Regions from separate parts of the Kitasatospora sp. NPDC023118 genome, predicted to be linked through region 1. Evidence: riboswitches for the same ligand, from Rfam matches in the RefSeq annotation. Region 1 holds a riboswitch; the other holds the start of a gene.
What was found. Region 1 has a riboswitch for glycine ahead of gcvP (aminomethyl-transferring glycine dehydrogenase). Riboswitches for the same ligand answer to the same signal wherever they lie in the genome.
Positions count from the first base shown of each region.

Region 2: it holds a riboswitch for glycine, as region 1 does, so the genes downstream of both, gcvT (glycine cleavage system aminomethyltransferase GcvT) here and gcvP (aminomethyl-transferring glycine dehydrogenase) in region 1, are expected to answer to the same signal.

Region 1 covers NZ_JBVHHW010000008.1:9,716-18,723, forward strand. Annotated here, with positions in the region: gene ACZ3UD_RS12175 (MerR family transcriptional regulator) at 1-45, shown strand, start outside; gene ACZ3UD_RS12180 (SanA/YdcF family protein) at 233-904, shown strand; gene ACZ3UD_RS12185 (DNA polymerase IV) at 1,025-2,419, shown strand; gene ACZ3UD_RS12190 (MFS transporter) at 2,569-4,059, opposite strand; gene ACZ3UD_RS12195 (YsnF/AvaK domain-containing protein) at 4,283-4,963, opposite strand; partial or broken gene ACZ3UD_RS12200 (PRC-barrel domain-containing protein) at 5,099-5,473, opposite strand; glycine riboswitch at 5,699-5,802, shown strand; glycine riboswitch at 5,804-5,936, shown strand; gene gcvP (aminomethyl-transferring glycine dehydrogenase) at 6,039-8,939, shown strand.
Region 2 covers NZ_JBVHHW010000004.1:152,096-161,103, forward strand. Annotated here, with positions in the region: gene ACZ3UD_RS07000 (ABC transporter substrate-binding protein) at 1-1,036, opposite strand, end outside; gene ACZ3UD_RS07005 (ABC transporter permease) at 1,089-2,078, opposite strand; gene ACZ3UD_RS07010 (enhanced serine sensitivity protein SseB C-terminal domain-containing protein) at 2,546-3,514, opposite strand; gene ACZ3UD_RS07015 (enhanced serine sensitivity protein SseB) at 3,632-4,441, opposite strand; glycine riboswitch at 4,627-4,731, shown strand; gene gcvT (glycine cleavage system aminomethyltransferase GcvT) at 4,960-6,081, shown strand; gene gcvH (glycine cleavage system protein GcvH) at 6,186-6,566, shown strand; gene glyA (serine hydroxymethyltransferase) at 6,652-7,932, shown strand; gene ACZ3UD_RS07035 (L-serine ammonia-lyase) at 8,108-9,008, shown strand, end outside.

The sequences.
Region 1 (9,008 bases):
GACCCGGGGGACGAACTGGCGCAGCGGCGCAACCGGGCGGTCTGACGCACCGTTCCGGCGCACACGTCCTGACGTGCCGGTGGTGAGCCACTGATCTTGACGAGGCCGTGGGCCCGGACGCGGAACCGTTCGGGCCCACGGCCTCGTCGTGTTGCCCGGTGGAACGATCGAGGGAGGGCACGTGGGGGTCGGCACCGGGATAGCGGGGCTGCTGCGGCGCCGGGCGGTGGGGATGCGGGTGCGGATGCGGGAGCGGCGCACCCAGCGTAGGGTCTTCCAGGTGACGACGCTGCTCTGCTCGTTGGCGCTCGCGCCGAGCGCCTGGCTGTGGACCGCGGCGGGGGACCGGGTGGGCACGGTCGAGAGCGCGCCGTCCGCGCCGGTGGCGGTGGTCTTCGGCGCGGGCCTGGACCAGGGCAAGCCCTCGCCGTACCTGGAGCACCGGCTGACGGCGGCGCTGGATCTGTACCGGGAGGGGAGGGTGCAGGCCATCCTGGTGACCGGGGACAACGGGCGGGTCTCGTACGACGAGCCGGACGCGATGTACCGGTACCTGACCGAGCACGGGGTGCCGCAGGACCGGGTGGTCCGCGACTACGCCGGTTTCAACACCTGGGACTCCTGCACCCGGGCGCACCGGATCTTCGGGGTGGACCGCGCGGTGCTGGTCAGCCAGGACTTCCACGTCCGGCGGGCGCTGGCGCTGTGCGAGGCGGCGGGCATCCAGTCGTACGCGGTCGGGGTGCCGGAGCTGCACGACTCCACCTGGCTGTACGGCGGGCTGCGGGAGATCGCGGGGGCGGGCAAGGCGGCGGTGAACGCCTGGCTGCGGCCGGACCCGGCGCTGCTCGGGCCCAAGGAGGACGGCATCCCGAAGGCGCTGGCGCAGGAGGCGAAGGAGTAGCCGACGGCCCCGGCCACCGGCCCGGGGTCGCCGGGCGTCGGCCGTGGGGCGTCGGCCGCCGGTCGCGGGGCGTCGGCCGGGTTCGTACGCACTGTCGGACCCGTGCGCGATGATCTGCGGGTGCGATCTCTGCCGAGCATCATCCACCTCGACATGGACGCCTTCTTCGCGGCGGTGGAGCAGGCGGCCAAGCCGAGCCTGCGCGGCAAACCGGTGATCGTCGGCGGGCTCGGCGGGCGCGGGGTGGTCTCCACGGCCTCGTACGAGGCGCGCAAGTTCGGGGTGCACTCGGCGATGCCGATGGCCCAGGCGCGGCGGCTGTGCCCCAACGCGGCTTTCCTGTCCGGACGCTTCGAGGCGTACCGGCAGAACAGCGAGATCGTGATGGGTCTGCTGCGGGAGCTGTCACCACTGGTGCAGCCGCTGAGCCTGGACGAGGCCTTCGTCGACCTGGAGGCCGGTGCGTACGGCCCGGTGCTGGCGTCGGCGGACCACGACACCGGTGAGCGGTTGGTGCTCGCCCTGGCGGAGGACCTGCGGGCGGACATCCAGCGGCTCACCGGGCTGACCGGCTCGGTCGGGGCGGCGGGCTCCAAGCTGATGGCGAAGATCGCCTCCGAGCAGGCCAAACCGGACGGGCTGGTGCTGATCGAGCCCGGGCAGGAGCGGGCCGTGCTCGGGCCGATGCCGGTGCGGGCGCTGCCCGGCATCGGGCCGGCCACCGAGCAGGTGCTGCGGCGGGCCGGGCTGACCACGGTGGCGGACCTCGCGGAGGCGGGGGAGGCGGAGCTGGTCGCGCTGCTCGGGCGGGCGCACGGCGCCGGGATCCACCACATGTCGATAGGGCTGGACGAGCGACCGGTGGTGGCCGACCAGGACGCCAAATCGGTCTCGGTGGAGGACACCTACGAGGTGGACCTGGCCGACCGGGACCGGGTGCTGCGCGAGGTGGAGGCGCTGGCCGCCCGGTGCGTGCGGCGGCTGCGGGCGGCCGGGCGCTCGGGGCGGACGGTGGTGCTCAAGGTCCGGCGGTTCGACTTCTCGACGCTGACCCGCTCGGAAACCCTCGGCGGGCCCACGGACGACGAGGCGGTGATCACCGCGACGGCGCGGCGGCTGGCCGAGCAGGTGGACATCACCGGCGGGGTCCGGCTGCTCGGCGTGGGCGTGGCCCAACTGGCCGACTACACCCAGGAGGACCTGTTCGCGCAGGCGCTGCGCGAGGAGGCGGCCGAGCACACCGAGGCGGCCCGGGCGGCGGAGGCCGAGGAGGAGCCGGAGGAGGTCGTGGTGCGGCGCTGGATGCCCGGACAGGACGTCCACCACGCCGAGTTCGGGCCGGGGTGGGTGCAGGGCAGCGGCGTCGGGCGGGTCACCGTGCGGTTCGAGACACCGTGGAGCGAACCGGGACGGGTGCGGACCTTCGCGGTCGACGACCCGGCGCTGGATCCGGCCAGGCCGTTGCCGTTGCGGCGGGTGGCGGGAGCGGAGGACGGCGAGGGGCCGGACGGCTGAGGGGCTCGGGACGCGGAACGGCCCCACCCGGTAGGAGTACCGGATGGGGCCGCATACCGTGCCGGACTCCGCACCGTCGTGATGCCCTCGCGACGTACGGAGGCCGGGCCCGCGCGCCCTGTCCCTGAGCGCGCGGGCCGGACGCCTGGTCAGGCGTCGGTCTTGACCAGCTCGGCGCTGGAGTCCTGCGGGGCCGAGCCGCCCAGGGCGGTGGCGGCCGGCTTGACGGTGCGGATCAGGAAGGGGACGGCACCGGCGATGATGCAGACGACGGCCGTGGTCCAGAACGCGTGCTTGTAGGCGTCCAGGGTGGGCAGCAGCACCGGGATCTTGATCGGGAGCTTCATGGTGTCGCCGGTCAGGATGGCGGTCATCACGGCGGTGCCGATCGCGCCACCGACGGTGCGCAGCACGGAGTTCATGCCGTTGGCGATTCCGCTCTGCTCGACCGGGACGGCGCCGTTGATGAAGGCCGGCATCGCGGCGAAGGCGAGGCCGATGCCGAGGCCGAAGATCGCCGAGGCGGTGTAGATGTCGCCCTCGTGGCTGTGCCGCAGGGCCAGGTAGGCCATCGCGACGGCGCCGAGGACACCACCGAGGACCAGCGGCAGACGGGGACCGCGGCGGGCGATCAGCAGGGCGCCGACAGGGGCGGCCACCATCGAGCCGATCGCGGACGGCAGCAGCATCACACCGGCGTGCAGGACGGTCGCGGTGAAGCCGTAGTGGGCCAGCTTCTCCGGCGTCTGGGCGAAGTTGCTGATGACCATGAACGAGCCGTACATGCCGAAGCCGATGAGCAGGCCGGCCAGGTTGGTGAAGGCCACGGCCGGGCGGGACATCATCTTCAGGTCCACCAGCGGGTGCGGGACCTTGGTCTCGATGATCCCCCAGATCAGGGCGACCACGGCGGCGACGGCGAACAGGCCGAGGGTCTTGGTGGAGGTCCAGCCCCAGTGGTTGCCCTGGCTGACCGCGACCAGCAGGGCGGAGAGCCAGCCGGCCAGGGTGAGGGCGCCGAGCGGGTCGGCGCCGCCGTCCTTGTCGGTCACCGGGTCGGACGGGACGCGGAAGGCGACCAGGGCCACCGCGAGCAGGCCGAAGGCCAGGCCCATCCAGAAGATCGACTTGTAGTTCCAGTGCTCCAGCAGGAGGCCGGTCGCCACCAGGCCGAGGCCGGAGCCGACGCCCATCGAGGCGCTGATGGCGGCGACGCCGCCGGTCACCTTCTGCTTGGGCAGCTCGTCGCGGACGATGCTGATCGCCAGCGGCATCACGCCACCGCCGGCGCCCTGCAGGACGCGGGCGACGATCAGCCAGGTGAAGGAGTGGGTGCTGACCGCCAGCGCCGATCCGGCGACCAGGCCGGCCAGCGAGATCAGCAGCATGGGCTTACGGCCCCGGAGGTCGCCGAAGCGGCCCAGCAGGGGAGTCAGCACGGCTGCGGAGAGCAGGTTGGCAGTCATCAGCCAGGTGATGTTGGACCCGGAGACGTCCAGTTCCTTGGCCAGCGACGGCAGGATCGGGACGACCGCGGTCTGCACCACGCTGAACGACAGCATCGCCAGGATGAGGGCCGGCAGGACCCGGGCGTTGCTCTGCTTCTCGGCCGCGGTGGTGGGCTGGGGTGCCTCACTCACGGTTGCTTCCTCCCGTACATAGTGAATGAACTGAAGTAATCATGCAGGGAGATACTTCAGAGTGTCAAATATCGAGCGGTTAAGCTTTGGCAAAGGCGACGGGGTGTCGCCTGCGGCAGGGCTTGGGGCTGAGGGCAGGAGGGCGGTGTTTGCGGAGAGTTGGGGCGGGTGGGGGCATGGCGAGGGCCCCGGACGGGGTCCGGGGCCCTGGGGGTGGGTCGGGTCAGGTGAGGGGGCGCAGGGAGTCGGGGCGGACGCCGTTGGTCACGGGGGTGGTCGGGTCGGGGGCGGCGGTGGTGTTGTCGTGGACTTCGACGTGCTCGCGGCGGAGTTCCTCCTGGACCACCTTCTCCGTGGTGTAGCGCTCGACGATCAGGCGGACCCGCTCGATCGGGGCGAGGTACTTGCGGACGATGGGGTGTTCCTCGCGGAGGGTGACCTCCTCGACCGCCTCGGCGATCTCCTTGGCGGTGAGGGTGGAGCGTTCGGCGTCGCTGACCGGGATGCGCTCCACCCGGACCCGCTCGCGGACCAGCGGGACGCGGCGCTCGACCTGCTCGCTGGTCACGTACTTGCGCAGCTTCGCGGCGCCCAGGACGTGCCACTCGGTGGTGATGTCCAGCCGCTCCTCGTGGCAGGTGATCTCGACCGGGGCACTCGGGGCCGAGGTCGCGGCGGAGCTGGTGGGCGTCGGGGTGGTCGCGGCTGGCGTGCTCGGGGTTGAGGTGGTGGCGGAGCTGGTGGGCGTCGGGGTGGTCGCGGCTGGCGTGCTCGGGGTTGAGGTGGTGGCGGAGCTGGTGGGCGTCGGGGTGGTCGCGGCTGGGGCGGGCTTCGGCTTCGGCTTCGGCTCGACGGCGGGGGCGGTCGCTGTGGTGGCGGGAGCGGGGGTGGCGAGGGTCCGCATGGTGGCCTCCGCGGCGGTGTCGGTGCCGGCGGTACTGGGGGCGGTGACGGTGGTGGCGGTGTTGGTCGGGCCGGGCTCGGTGGCGTGGGAGTCGAGCGGTTTGGCGGTCGTGGTGGCCGCGGTGGCCGGAGCGGTGCCGAAGTCGCGGTCGGGCTGGACGGTCCGGCCGGGCTCCTCGGTGGCGGTGTGGCCGTCCACCTCGGTGTCGAGGCCGTAGTAGCGGTAGAGCTGGAGTTCCTGGGCCGGCGACAGGTGCTGGCCCACGCCGAAGTCCGGGGACTCCTTGACCAGCGACTTGTCGTAGGGCACCCGGAGCTCTTCGCCGGAGAACTCGCTCGTGGTGAGCGGGACGAAGGCGTCCCGGCCGAAGATGCCGGTCCGGACGGCGGCCCACTCTGGCTGGCCGGTGGCGTCGTCCAGGTACACCTCGTCGACCGTGCCGATCTTGTCTCCGTTGCGGTCGACCGCCTTGTGGCCGATGAGGTCTCTGGGGTCGAAGTCGGTCTGCACTCTTTCCTCCAGCTGCGCTGCGGCTGCGGAACTCCCGCAGGTACGGCCGTCGGAGCACCCGTCCCGGCCGTCACTTCACACCAAAAGGCATGAATCGGACCGACGCGACCGGGGTGCGCCGGACGGGCTCGGCGCTAGGCCGTCCGGGGGACGCGCGTAGACCTCGAGTGACCTGACGCACCCGTGATCGGAAGGCCTCCCGCTGGTACCCTGGGCGGCGACCGCCGAGCCCGCTCGGGAGAGTCCCCGACGGCGAAAACCGCTGGTCGGGGCGCCGAAGGAGCAACTCCTCCCCGGAATCTCTCAGGCATCCGTACCGTGCGGGATAGGTCACTCTGGAAAGCAGGGCAGGAGCGTCGGCGCGGGAGCCGGCGATCACCACCCTCACCGACGGTGCAAGCCGACGGAGCGCCGACGGCGCTCCGTGCGGGCGAAGCTCTCAGGTCCCGATGACAGAGGGGGAGGCCTTCCGGGTTCGTCCGCCCAGGCGATCCGCTGTCCGCAGCGGAACGACCGGTCGGCGTGCGTGCCCCCGCCGGTCCGTGACCAGGAGGCCTCGACCACCATGAACGCCCAGCCGAACGCGGGACGCCCCACCGGCGCCTCGACCCTCACCGAGCTTGAGCTGGCCAGCCCCTTCGAGAACCGCCACATCGGCCCCGATGCCGCCGCCCAGGAGAAGATGCTGGCGTCCGTCGGCTACGGCTCGCTGGACGAGCTCGCAAGCACCGCCGTTCCCGAGGCGATCCGCTCCATCACCGCCCTGGCCCTGCCCGCCGGTCGCAGCGAGGCGCAGGTCCTCGCCGAGCTTCGTGAGCTGGCGAGCCGCAACAAGGTGCTCCAGCCGATGATCGGCCTGGGCTACTACGGCACCTTCACCCCGCCGGTGATCCTGCGCAACGTCATGGAGAACCCGGCCTGGTACACCGCGTACACCCCGTACCAGCCGGAGATCTCGCAGGGCCGCCTGGAGGCGCTGCTCAACTTCCAGACCCTGGTCTCCGACCTGACCGGTCTGCCCACCTCCGGCTCCTCGCTGCTGGACGAGGGCACCGCGGCCGCCGAGGCGATGGCGCTGGCCCGCCGCGTCACCAAGGTCAAGGGCGGTGTCTTCCTGGTCGACGCCGAGACCCTGCCGCAGACCATCGCGGTGATCAACACCCGTGCCGTGCCGACCGGTGTGGAGGTCGTCGTCGCCGACCTGTCCGAGGGCATCCCGGCCGAGATCGCCGAGCGCGGCGTCTTCGGCGTGCTGCTGCAGTACCCGGGCGCCACCGGTGTGGTCCGCGACCTCGCCCCGGTGATCGAGCAGGCGCACGGGCTGGGCGCGATCGTCGCCGTTGCCGCCGACCTGCTGGCGCTGACCCTGCTCAAGTCCCCGGGCTCGCTGGGCGCCGACATCGCCTGCGGCACCTCGCAGCGCTTCGGCGTGCCGATGGGCTTCGGCGGTCCGCACGCCGGTTACCTGTCGGTGCGCGCCGAGTACGCCCGCTCGCTGCCCGGCCGCCTGGTCGGCGTGTCCGTCGACGTCGACGGCAACCGCGCCTACCGCCTGGCGCTGCAGACCCGCGAGCAGCACATCCGCCGCGAGAAGGCCACCAGCAACATCTGCACCGCCCAGGTGCTGCTCGCCGTGATGGCCTCGATGTACGCGGTCTACCACGGTCCGGACGGCCTGGCCGACATCGCCCGCCGCACCCACCGCTACGCCGCCGCCCTCGCCGAGGGCCTGCGGGCCGGCGGCGTGGAGCTGCTCCACGGCGAGTTCTTCGACACCGTCACCGCCGTCGTCCCGGGCCGTGCCGCCGAGATCGCCGCCGCCGCCCGCACCCACGGCATCAACGTCCACCAGGACGGCGCGGACCGGATCTCGATCTCCACCGACGAGACCACCACCCGTGAGCACCTGGCCGGCGTCTGGGCCGCGTTCGGCGTCCCCGCCGTCGAGGTGGCCGAGGCCGCCGAGACGCTGCCCGCCGCGCTGCTGCGCGAGGACGAGTACCTGACCCACCCGGTCTTCCACAGCCACCGCTCGGAGACCGCCATGCTGCGCTACCTGCGCCGCCTGTCGGACCGGGACTACGCGCTGGACCGCGGCATGATCCCGCTGGGCTCCTGCACCATGAAGCTCAACGCGACCACCGAGATGGAGGCGGTGACCTGGCCGGAGTTCGGCCAGCTGCACCCCTTCGCGCCGATCGATCAGGCCGAGGGCTTCCTGACCCTGATCCGCCAGCTGGAGCAGCAGCTGGTCGAGGTCACCGGCTACGACGCCGTGTCGATCCAGCCGAACGCCGGCTCCCAGGGCGAGCTGGCCGGCCTGCTGGCCGTCCGCGCCTACCACCACGCCAACGGCGACACCCAGCGCGACGTCTGCCTGATCCCGTCCTCGGCGCACGGCACCAACGCCGCCTCCGCGGTGATGGCCGGCATGCGCGTGGTCGTGGTGAAGACCCTGGTCGACGGCGACGTGGACGTCGAGGACCTGAAGGCCAAGATCGAGCAGCACCGCGACAACCTCGCCGTGCTGATGGTCACCTACCCGTCGACCCACGGCGTGTACGAGACCCAGATCACCGACATCTGCGCCCTGGTGCACGAGGCCGGCGGCCAGGTGTACGTGGACGGCGCCAACCTGAACGCCCTGGTCGGCCTGGCCAAGCCGGGCAAGTTCGGCGCGGACGTCTCGCACCTGAACCTGCACAAGACCTTCTGCATCCCGCACGGCGGTGGCGGCCCGGGGGTCGGCCCGGTCGCGGTGCGCGCCCACCTGGCGCCGTACCTGCCCAACCACCCGCTGCAGGAGGAGGCAGGGCCGGCCACCGGTGTCGGCCCGATCTCGGCCGCGCCGTGGGGTTCGGCGGCGATCCTGCCGATCTCCTGGGCGTACGTCCGGCTGATGGGCGGCGAGGGCCTGAAGCACGCGACCCAGGTCGCGGTGCTGAACGCCAACTACATCGCCAAGCGGCTGGCGCCGCACTTCCCGGTGCTCTACACCGGCCCGGGCGGGCTGGTCGCGCACGAGTGCATCATCGACCTGCGCCCGCTCACCAAGGAGACGGGCGTGACGGTGGACGACATCGCCAAGCGCCTGATCGACTACGGCTTCCACGCGCCGACGATGTCCTTCCCGGTGGCCGGCACGCTGATGATCGAGCCGACCGAGTCCGAGGACCTGCACGAGATCGACCGGTTCTGCGACGCGATGATCGAGATCCGGGCCGAGATCGACAAGGTCGGCTCGGGTGAGTGGGCGGCCGAGGACAACCCGCTGCGCAACGCCCCGCACACCGCGGCCACCCTGGCCGGCGACTGGGCGCACGGCTACTCGCGGCAGGAGGCGGTCTTCCCGGCGGGCGTGAACCCGGCGGACAAGTACTGGCCGCCGGTGAGCCGGATCGACGGTGCGTACGGCGACCGCAACCTGGTCTGCTCCTGCCCGCCGCTGGACGAGTACGGCGTCTGATCCTCAGCGGGCGGACACGAGGCAGGGCCCCGGCAGAACGTTTCTGCTGGGGCCCTGCCCTTTGTCGTT
Region 2 (9,008 bases), on a different contig from region 1:
CCTTGGTGTTGATCGCCATGTAGACCAGGCGGCCGCCGTAGGCGTTGTCGGTCTTGGCCTTGAGCTTCGGGTCGCGCAGGATCTGCGCCTGGGTCTGCGGGTCGACGCCGCCGCCCACCAGGTCGACCTGGGCGTTGCCGGCCAGCAGGTCCTTGTCGATGGTGGCCTGGTCGATGTTCATCTTGAGCACGATCTTGTCCGGCAGCTGCTTCCGGATCGGGTCGGTGCTCTTGTCCCAGTTGGTGTTCGGCACCAGGACGGCCTGCTTGCCGTCCTCGTAGGACTCGAACTTGTAGGTGCCCGAGGACACGATGTGCTTCACGTAGTCGGCACCGGTGTCCTTGGCCTGCGGGACCGGCGCGGTCTGCGGGGCGCTGACCAGGTAGTCGAAGTCGGCGAAGGGGTGCTGGAGGTGGAAGACGATCGTGGTGTCGTCCGGCGTCTCGATCGACTTCAGGTCGCCGGTCTTGTCCTTGTACGGACCCTGGTACGGCGTCGGGTTGTCGACCAGCAGGTCGTGGAAGTACGTCGGGCCGTTGGAGTTCACCTCGGGCGCGTAGTTCGAGCGCTCCACGGCGTACTTGACGTCCTTGGAGGTGATCGGGGTGCCGTCGTCGTACTTCAGGCCGGCGCGCAGCTTGTACGTCCAGGTCAGGCCGTCCGCGCTGGGCTGGCCCATCGACTCGGCGAGGTCCGGGACCAGCTTGTTGCCGTCCGCGCCCGCGGCCGGGTTGAAGGTGGTCAGCGGGCGGGCGTACAGGCGCGAGAAGTTGTAGATGTACGCGTAGTAGGTGTTGCCCGGGTCGAGGGAGTCCGGGGTGCCCTTCATCTCGTAGGTGACCGTCCCGCCCTTCTTGTCCGAGGCGTTGACGATCTGCTTGGTTGCCGCGTCGGCGCCGCCGCCGCTCGCGTCGTTGGAGCCGGCCGAGGACGAGGAGCCGCTGTCGCCGCTCTTGGAGCTGGACGAACAGCCGGTGACGACCAGGACCGCGGCGGCGGCCGCGGCGGTCAGCGCGACGGTACGGGACCTACGCATGGGTGAGATCAACCCCTTGAGGATGTGGAGGAGGGAGTGTTCTGACGTGATGTCAGTTGCTCTTGGGATCGAGGGCGTCACGCAGCCCGTCGCCGAGCAGGTTGAACGCGAGCACGGTGATGAAGATCGCCAGACCGGGGACCACCATGTACTGGGGGTCGACCTGGTAGTAGTTCTTCGCGTCGGCGAGCATGCCGCCCCAGGAGGACTGCGGGGGCTGGATGCCGACGCCGAGGAAGCTCAGCCCGGCCTCGAAGAGGATGTTGGTCGGGATCAGCAGGGTCGAGTAGACCAGGATCGGGCCGGCCAGGTTGGGCAGCAGTTCCTTGAACAGGATGAACGGGCCGCGGGCGCCGAGGCTGCGGGCCGCGTGGACGAACTCCCGCTCGCGCAGCGACAGCGTCTGTCCGCGCACGATCCGGCCCATGTAGGGCCAGTTGAAGAAGCCGATCACGAAGATCAGCACCATGATGTGCAGCGGGAGGCCGTGCAGGCCGAACGCGCCGCCCTGGAGCGAGGCGGAGATCGCGATGGCGAAGAGCAGCAGCGGGAACGCCAGGAAGACGTCCATCAGCCGGCTGATCAGGGTGTCCACCCAGCCGCCGTAGTAGCCGGCCATCACGCCGAGCACACTGCCGATGGTGTTGGACAGGACGGTCGCGCCGAAGGCGACCAGCAGGGAGACCCAGGAGCCGTCGACCACGCGGGCGAGCAGGTCACGGCCCTGCAGGGGGTCGATGCCGAGCGGGTGGTCCGCGCTCATGCCGCCCCAGTCCCCGAGCGGCAGGCCGCCGAGGTTGGCGTCCAGCAGGTCCGGGTTCGGGTTGTCGGGGTCGAGCCCGAACAGGGCCTCGATCGGCCCGGACAGCACGGCGAGCAGGATCAGCAGGATCACCACGATGCCGCCGGCGACGGCGGCCTTGTCCCGCTTGAAGCGGGTCCAGGCGATCCGACCGAGGGAGCGGCCCTCGATCGTCTTGGCCGGGCTCGCGGTGGCTGGCGCCTCCGGTTCGTTCCCGGTGGTGGTCACGGATGCGGTCATGGTCAGTTGGGTCCCCTCGCCGACGGTGGCCGGCCCACGGGTGCCGGGCGCCGGCTTCGGCGGTGCGGCTGCGGACGTGCGGAGGTGCTTAGGAGGAGCAGGTGTTCGCGGCAGTGCTTCGTGCACAGGTACTGCCGCCACGCGGGATTGGGCGTCGCGTGGTGGAGCGGTCGGCGTGCGCGCTCACCTTTGTGGGGTATCCAGTACGCGCGGTGCGTTGCGCAGAACTCTCTGCCATCCGAACTGGCTTGCGCCAGCCCTGCCAGGCGACAGATGCCCAACTGTGATCTGCACGCATGCACCTCCGCGGTCATCGGCATATCCCTCTTCACATGGCTGTAACAGCCATGCCAAGATGTGCGGACCCCGACGGAGGGGTAATTCGTCCGGAAAACACCGAAGCCGACCTGATGGTGAATCAAGTCGGCTTCGCGGTAAAGGTTTTAGCTGGAAACGGGGTTTGGCAATCAGCGGCCGGGGTATCCGTGCCACGCCTGCGGGGGCTGCTGCCCCCAGCCCGGCGCGGGCGGCCGGGTGCCGTAGGCCCATCCCGGTGTCGGCTGCCCCGGCATCGGCTGACCCGGCATCGGCTGACCGGGCATCGACTGCCCCGGGTACGGCGGCGGCGCCGCCGTCGGGTACGGGCCGGCCGGCGGGCGGCCCGCCTCCCGATCGAAGAACGGCCGCGCGTTGGCGCGCATCCACAGCGCCACCGGGTCGTACTCGTCCGCCATCGCCACCGTGGACACCGCGAGCCCCTCCGGGGCCACCGCGATCGCCCGCTGCATCAGTGCCCGCACCGCCTCCACGGCCGGCGGCGAACTCTCGTACAGGTCCAGGCCGATCGCCAGGTACGGCTCCCCCACCGCCGGCTGCACCCAGGCCCGGCGCAGCGCCCGGACCGCGCGCACCTCACCGGCCTGCCGCTCCAGCAGCGCGAAGAACTGCTGGGCGTTCACCTGCGGCTCACTCAGCTTCAACGGACCGGCCGGCAGCCGGTCCAGGCCCGCGGCGATCCGCCGCAGGTCCGCCCAGGGCACACCGACCCCGCCGCCGGGAGCGTGCGGGTTGAGCCACAGACCCCAGCGGGTGCGGTACAGGGAGGCGGCGATCTCCCGCCCGGAGATGACCTCGTGGGCCCGGGCCCAGCCGGAGGCCGTCAGCTGCTCGGGCGAGGTCACGGCCGGCGCGTAGCCGTGGCCGCTGATCTCCATGTTCCCGTACTGCGCGTCCGGACTGCCCGGCGTACCGTGCCAGAGCAGCATCCAGACCTGGCCGTCGGCCAGCGCGTGCAGCAGCCGCTCGTACGCGTCGTAGCGCTCCGGCGCGACCTCGCGCAGGGCGTGCTCCATCGCGCCCGGATCCGCCGCCGGGCGCCCGGCCGGAGCCTGGCCCCAGGGCCCCGGCACACCGCCCGTTCCCGCTCCCGCACTCATGCGCCCACCTCGCCGCGCCTCTTTCCTCAACCCAGCCGGCCCGTCGGCCGTCTGCACGCACCCTATGGCGCGGCACCGGCCACCGCCACGGCGACGTGCCCTTGATGCGATCCCCGCTCACACCCGCGTGTAGAAAGGCAGTACCCGGGTGAGCAGCCACTCGACCACCGGGTCCTCGGCGAGGTCGAGCAGCACGAGGTGGACGCCACCCGGCAGCGGCGCGGTTCCCAGTGCCCGGCCGAGCGCCTCGTTCACCGCGCCCGGGTCGGCCGGGGCGGCCGGATCCAACTGGACGCCCACGAACATCACGGTCGGTTCGCCCTCGATGCTGGCCAGCGCCCGGCGCGCGGTCAACACCCCGGGCAAGGCCGACAGTTCGGCCCGGCAGGCGGCCAGGAAGTACTCCGGGTCCTCGCCCGGCACCGGCTCGCGCAGCGCCACCCGGCCGCCGGTCGGCGCCTCCGCGGCGTGCTCGGTGTGCTCCCAGCGGTGGCCGTCACGTGGCCCGCGGCGCAGCTCCGCCACGCCCTGTGGCGGCACCGGGATGCCCACCGCGGCCTCGGGGTTGACCGCGATGCCCACGCCCAGCGGCAGTCCGCGGGCGAACTCCCAGGCCGGCGCGATCGCGAAGGCCATCCCCGGCGCCTGCTGCAGGAACACCTCCTGCGAGGAGAACACCGGCACGTACGGGGCCCCGGCCAGCTCGATGGTCGGCAGGTCCAGCGACTGCCCGCCCGGGTCGCCCCCGGCCGGCAGCGGGATCCACACCTGACTGCGGGCCAGCACCTCGATCACCCGCGGCGTCGCGCCCGGGTCGCCGAGCGCGGCGGTCAGCACCTGCTCCAGCTCGTTGGCCGGCCACGCACCGCCGGGCGGCGCCGCCTGCGGCCCGTCCCACCCCTGCTGCTGCTCCACCGGGTACCCCATGCGCGCCTGAACCGCCCTCTGCCGGTCGGCCGCCCACTGCTGTGCCGACGCGGAAGAGTTTAGGGCTCGTGTTCGCCTCCATGTCGTGTGACCGGGTCCCCCCTCCCCTCGTCCGCGGGGACGTGCCATGATGTGCGCGTCCGACGGCATGCGCCGCGGGCCCCCACAACTCCACACCGGCCGCTCGAACCCGCGCGGGAGAGCCCGGAGTGCCGCTCAGGCGGTACAGCCGGCGCCGAAGGAGCAAGTCCTCCCCGGAATCTCTCAGGCCCCCCTACCGCACGGGTTAGGCACATCTGGAAAGCGGCGCACGGCCCTGTCGCGCGCCCACCCACGGTGCAAGCCGCCATGCTGTCCTGGATGCTGGAAACAGCTGCGGGCGGCCGCGGTGAAGCTCTCAGGTCCGACGACAGATGGGGAGACCCACGCCGCCGCATGCCCGCGCGCAGGGTCGGTCCCCAGCGGGTCCGGTCCCGGCGCGTGCACCCCTGAGTGCCCCGACCGAGGAGTTCCTGGCCATGTCGTCCCTCCGCCTGACCGCGCTCGACGCGCTGCACCGCGCCCTCGGCGCGACCATGACCGACTTCGCCGGCTGGGACATGCCGCTGCGCTACGGCAGCGAGCGCGAGGAGCACCTCGCCGTCCGCACCAAGGCCGGCCTGTTCGACCTCTCGCACATGGGCGAGATCACCGTGACCGGCCCGCAGGCCGGCGAGATGCTGGACCACGCGCTGGTCGGCTTCGTCTCCGCGCTCGGCGTGCTGCGCGCCCGCTACACCATGATCTGCGCCGAGGACGGCGGCATCCTGGACGACCTGATCGTCTACCGCCTGCGCGAGGACGCCTTCCTGGTCGTCGCCAACGCCTCCAACGCCCAGCTGGTCCTGGACGAGCTGATCGCCCGTGCCAAGGGCTTCGACGCCGTCGTCACCGACGACCGCGACACCTACGCGCTGATCGCCGTCCAGGGCCCGGAGTCCACCGCGATCCTGGCCAAGACCACCGAGGCCGACCTGCCCGGCCTGAAGTACTACGCGATCCTCCCGGCCCGGGTGGCCGACCGCGACGTGCTGCTGGCCCGCACCGGCTACACCGGTGAGGACGGCTTCGAGATCTTCTGCCACCCGGGCGACGCCGAGCAGATCTGGCAGGCCCTGACCGCCGCCGGCGAGGGCCACGACCTGGTCCCGTGCGGCCTGTCCTGCCGCGACACCCTGCGCCTGGAGGCGGGCATGCCGCTGTACGGGCACGAGCTGTCCACCGACCTCACCCCGTTCGACGCGGGCCTGGGCCGGGTCGTCCGCTTCGACAAGACCACCAACGACGGCGCCTTCGTCGGCCGCAAGGCCCTGGAGCAGGCCGCCGCCGCGGCCGAGACCAACCCCCCGAAGGTGCTGGTCGGCCTGGTCTCCGAGGGCAAGCGGGTGCCGCGCGCCGAGTACACCGTGGTCTCCACCGAGGGCGCCCCGATCGGCCGGATCACCTCCGGCGCGCCGTCCCCGACCCTGGGCAAGCCGATCGCGATGGCCTACGTCGACGCGGCCCACGCCGCCCCCGGCAGCACCGTCGCGGTGGACGTGCGCGGCAAGCACGAGCCGGTCCAGGTCGTGGCGCTGCCGTTCTACAAGCGCGCCCGCTGAGGCCGTCCGGCCGGGGCCCCCGTTCCTCCCATACCCGCACGTCGAAGCCGTCCGCGCGGCGGCCCGCTTCGTCGTACCCGCTTCCCATCCTGGAGAATGACGCCATGAGCAACCCCCAGCACCTGAAGTACACCAAGGAGCACGAGTGGCTGACGGCCGCCGAGGACGGTGTCTCCACGGTCGGCATCACCAAGCACGCCGCGGACGCGCTCGGTGACATCGTCTACGTGCAGCTGCCCGAGGTCGGCGACGAGGTGACCGCCGGCGAGACCTGCGGCGAGCTGGAGTCCACCAAGTCGGTCAGCGACCTGTACTCCCCGGTGACCGGCGAGGTCGTCGAGGTCAACCAGGACGTCCTGGACGACAACGCCCTCGTCAACAGCGCCCCCTTCGAGGGCGGCTGGCTGTTCAAGGTCCGGGTGGAGTCCACCGACGAGCTGCTCAGCGCCGCCGAGTACGACGCGCTCACCCACGCCCAGGGCTGAGCCACCCGCCGGGACGGGCCGCAGCACGGCGGTCCGTCCCGCCCCCACCGTCCCTCCGCTCTCCTCCTCCCGGGAAGACCACACCATGACGGTTCTCAACCAGTCCCTGCACGCCCTCGACCCGGAGATCGCCGCCGCGGTCGACGCCGAGCTGCACCGCCAGCAGACCACCCTGGAGATGATCGCCTCCGAGAACTTCGCCCCGGTGGCGGTCATGGAGGCCCAGGGCTCGGTGCTCACCAACAAGTACGCCGAGGGCTACCCCGGCCGCCGCTACTACGGCGGCTGCGAGCACGTCGACGTGGTCGAGCAGATCGCGATCGACCGCATCAAGGCCCTGTTCGGCGCCGAGCACGCCAACGTCCAGCCGCACTCCGGGGCGCAGGCCAACGCCGCCGCGATGTTCGCGCTGATCCAGCCGGGCGACACCATCCTGGGCCTGAACCTGGCCCACGGCGGTCACCTGACCCACGGCATGAAGATCAACTTCTCCGGAAAGCTCTACAACGTGGTCGCGTACCACGTGGACGAGAAGACCGGCCAGGTCGACATGGCCGAGGTCGAGCGCCTGGCCAAGGAGCACCAGCCGAAGCTGATCATCGCCGGCTGGTCCGCCTACCCGCGCCAGCTGGACTTCGCCGAGTTCCGCCGGGTCGCCGACGAGGTCGGCGCCCTGCTCATGGTGGACATGGCGCACTTCGCCGGCCTGGTGGCCGCCGGGCTGCACCCGAACCCGGTGCCCTACGCGGACGTGGTCACCACCACCACCCACAAGACCCTGGGCGGTCCGCGCGGCGGCGTCATCCTGTCCAAGGCCGAGTTCGCCAAGAAGATCAACTCCGCGGTCTTCCCCGGCCAGCAGGGCGGTCCGCTGGAGCACGTGATCGCGGGCAAGGCCGTCGCCTTCAAGATCGCCGCCTCGGAGGAGTTCAAGGAGCGCCAGCAGCGCACCCTGGAGGGCGCCCGCATCCTCGCCGAGCGCCTGCTGCAGGACGACGTCGCCGAGGCCGGCGCCAGCGTGCTGTCCGGCGGCACCGACGTCCACCTGGTCCTGGTCGACCTGCGCAACAGCCAGCTCGACGGCCAGCAGGCCGAGGACCGGCTGCACGAGGTCGGCATCACGGTCAACCGCAACGCCATCCCGAACGACCCGCGCCCGCCGATGGTCACCTCGGGCCTGCGCATCGGCACCCCGGCCCTGGCCACCCGCGGCTTCCGGGCCGAGGACTTCCGCGAGGTCGCCGACATCATCGCCGAGGCGCTCAAGCCCGCCTTCGACGAGACCGTCGCCGCCGCGCTCAAGGCCCGCGTCACCGCGCTGGCCGAGAAGTACCCGCTCTACCCGAACCTGGGCAACCAGGAGTAAGGGCCGGCAGTAGGTGACCCGCCGGTAAGTTACCGACCGGTAGGGTGATCGGCCTCACCCCTGGAACGTCCAGGGGACTCCGGGGCACCCCGCACACTGGACAGTGTGCGGGGTGCCCCGTTCCGTGCCCGCCCCGACCGCAAGTCCTTCCACGAGACCAGACAAGGACGTCCCCGTGGCCATCAGTGTCTTCGACCTCTTCTCCATCGGCATCGGCCCGTCGAGCTCCCACACCGTCGGCCCGATGCGCGCCGCCCGGATGTTCGCCCGCCGCCTGCGGTCCGAAGGCCTGCTGACGCAGGTGACGTCCGTCCGGGCCGAACTGTACGGCTCGCTGGGCGCCACCGGCCACGGCCACGGCACCCCGAAGGCCGTCCTGCTGGGCCTGGAGAACAACTCGCCCCGCACCGTCGACGTCGACCAGGCCGACAAGGACGTCGAGCGGATCACCGCCGAGAAGCGGATCAACCTGCTCGGCGAGCACGCCGTCGACTTCGACCCCGACAGCCAGCTGGTCCTGCACCGGCGCCGCTCGCTGCCGTACCACGCCAACGGCATGACCCTGTGGGCGTACGCGGCGGACGGCTCCACGCTGCTGGAGAAGACCTACTACTCGGTCGGCGGCGGCTTCGTCGTCGACGAGGACGCGATCGGCGCGGACCGGGTCAAGCCCGACGACACCGCGCTGCGCTACCCCTTCCGCACCGGTGAGGAGCTGCTGCGGCTCACCCGGGAGACCGGGCTGTCGATCTCCGGCCTGATGCTGGAGAACGAGAAGGCCTGGCGCAGCGAGGAGGAGATCCGCACCGGGCTGCTGGAGATCTGGTCCGTGATGCAGGAGTGCGTGCGGGCCGGCATGAGCCGCGAGGGCATCCTGCCGGGCGGTCTCAAGGTCCGCCGCCGGGCGGCCGCCGCGGCCCGGGCGCTGCGCGCCGAGGGGATCGGCCCGGCCAACGCGATGGAGTGGGTGACCCTCTACGCGATGGCGGTCAACGAGGAGAACGCCTCCGGCCGCCGGGTGGTCACCGCGCCGACCAACGGCGCGGCGGGGATCATCCCGGCCGTCCTGCACTACT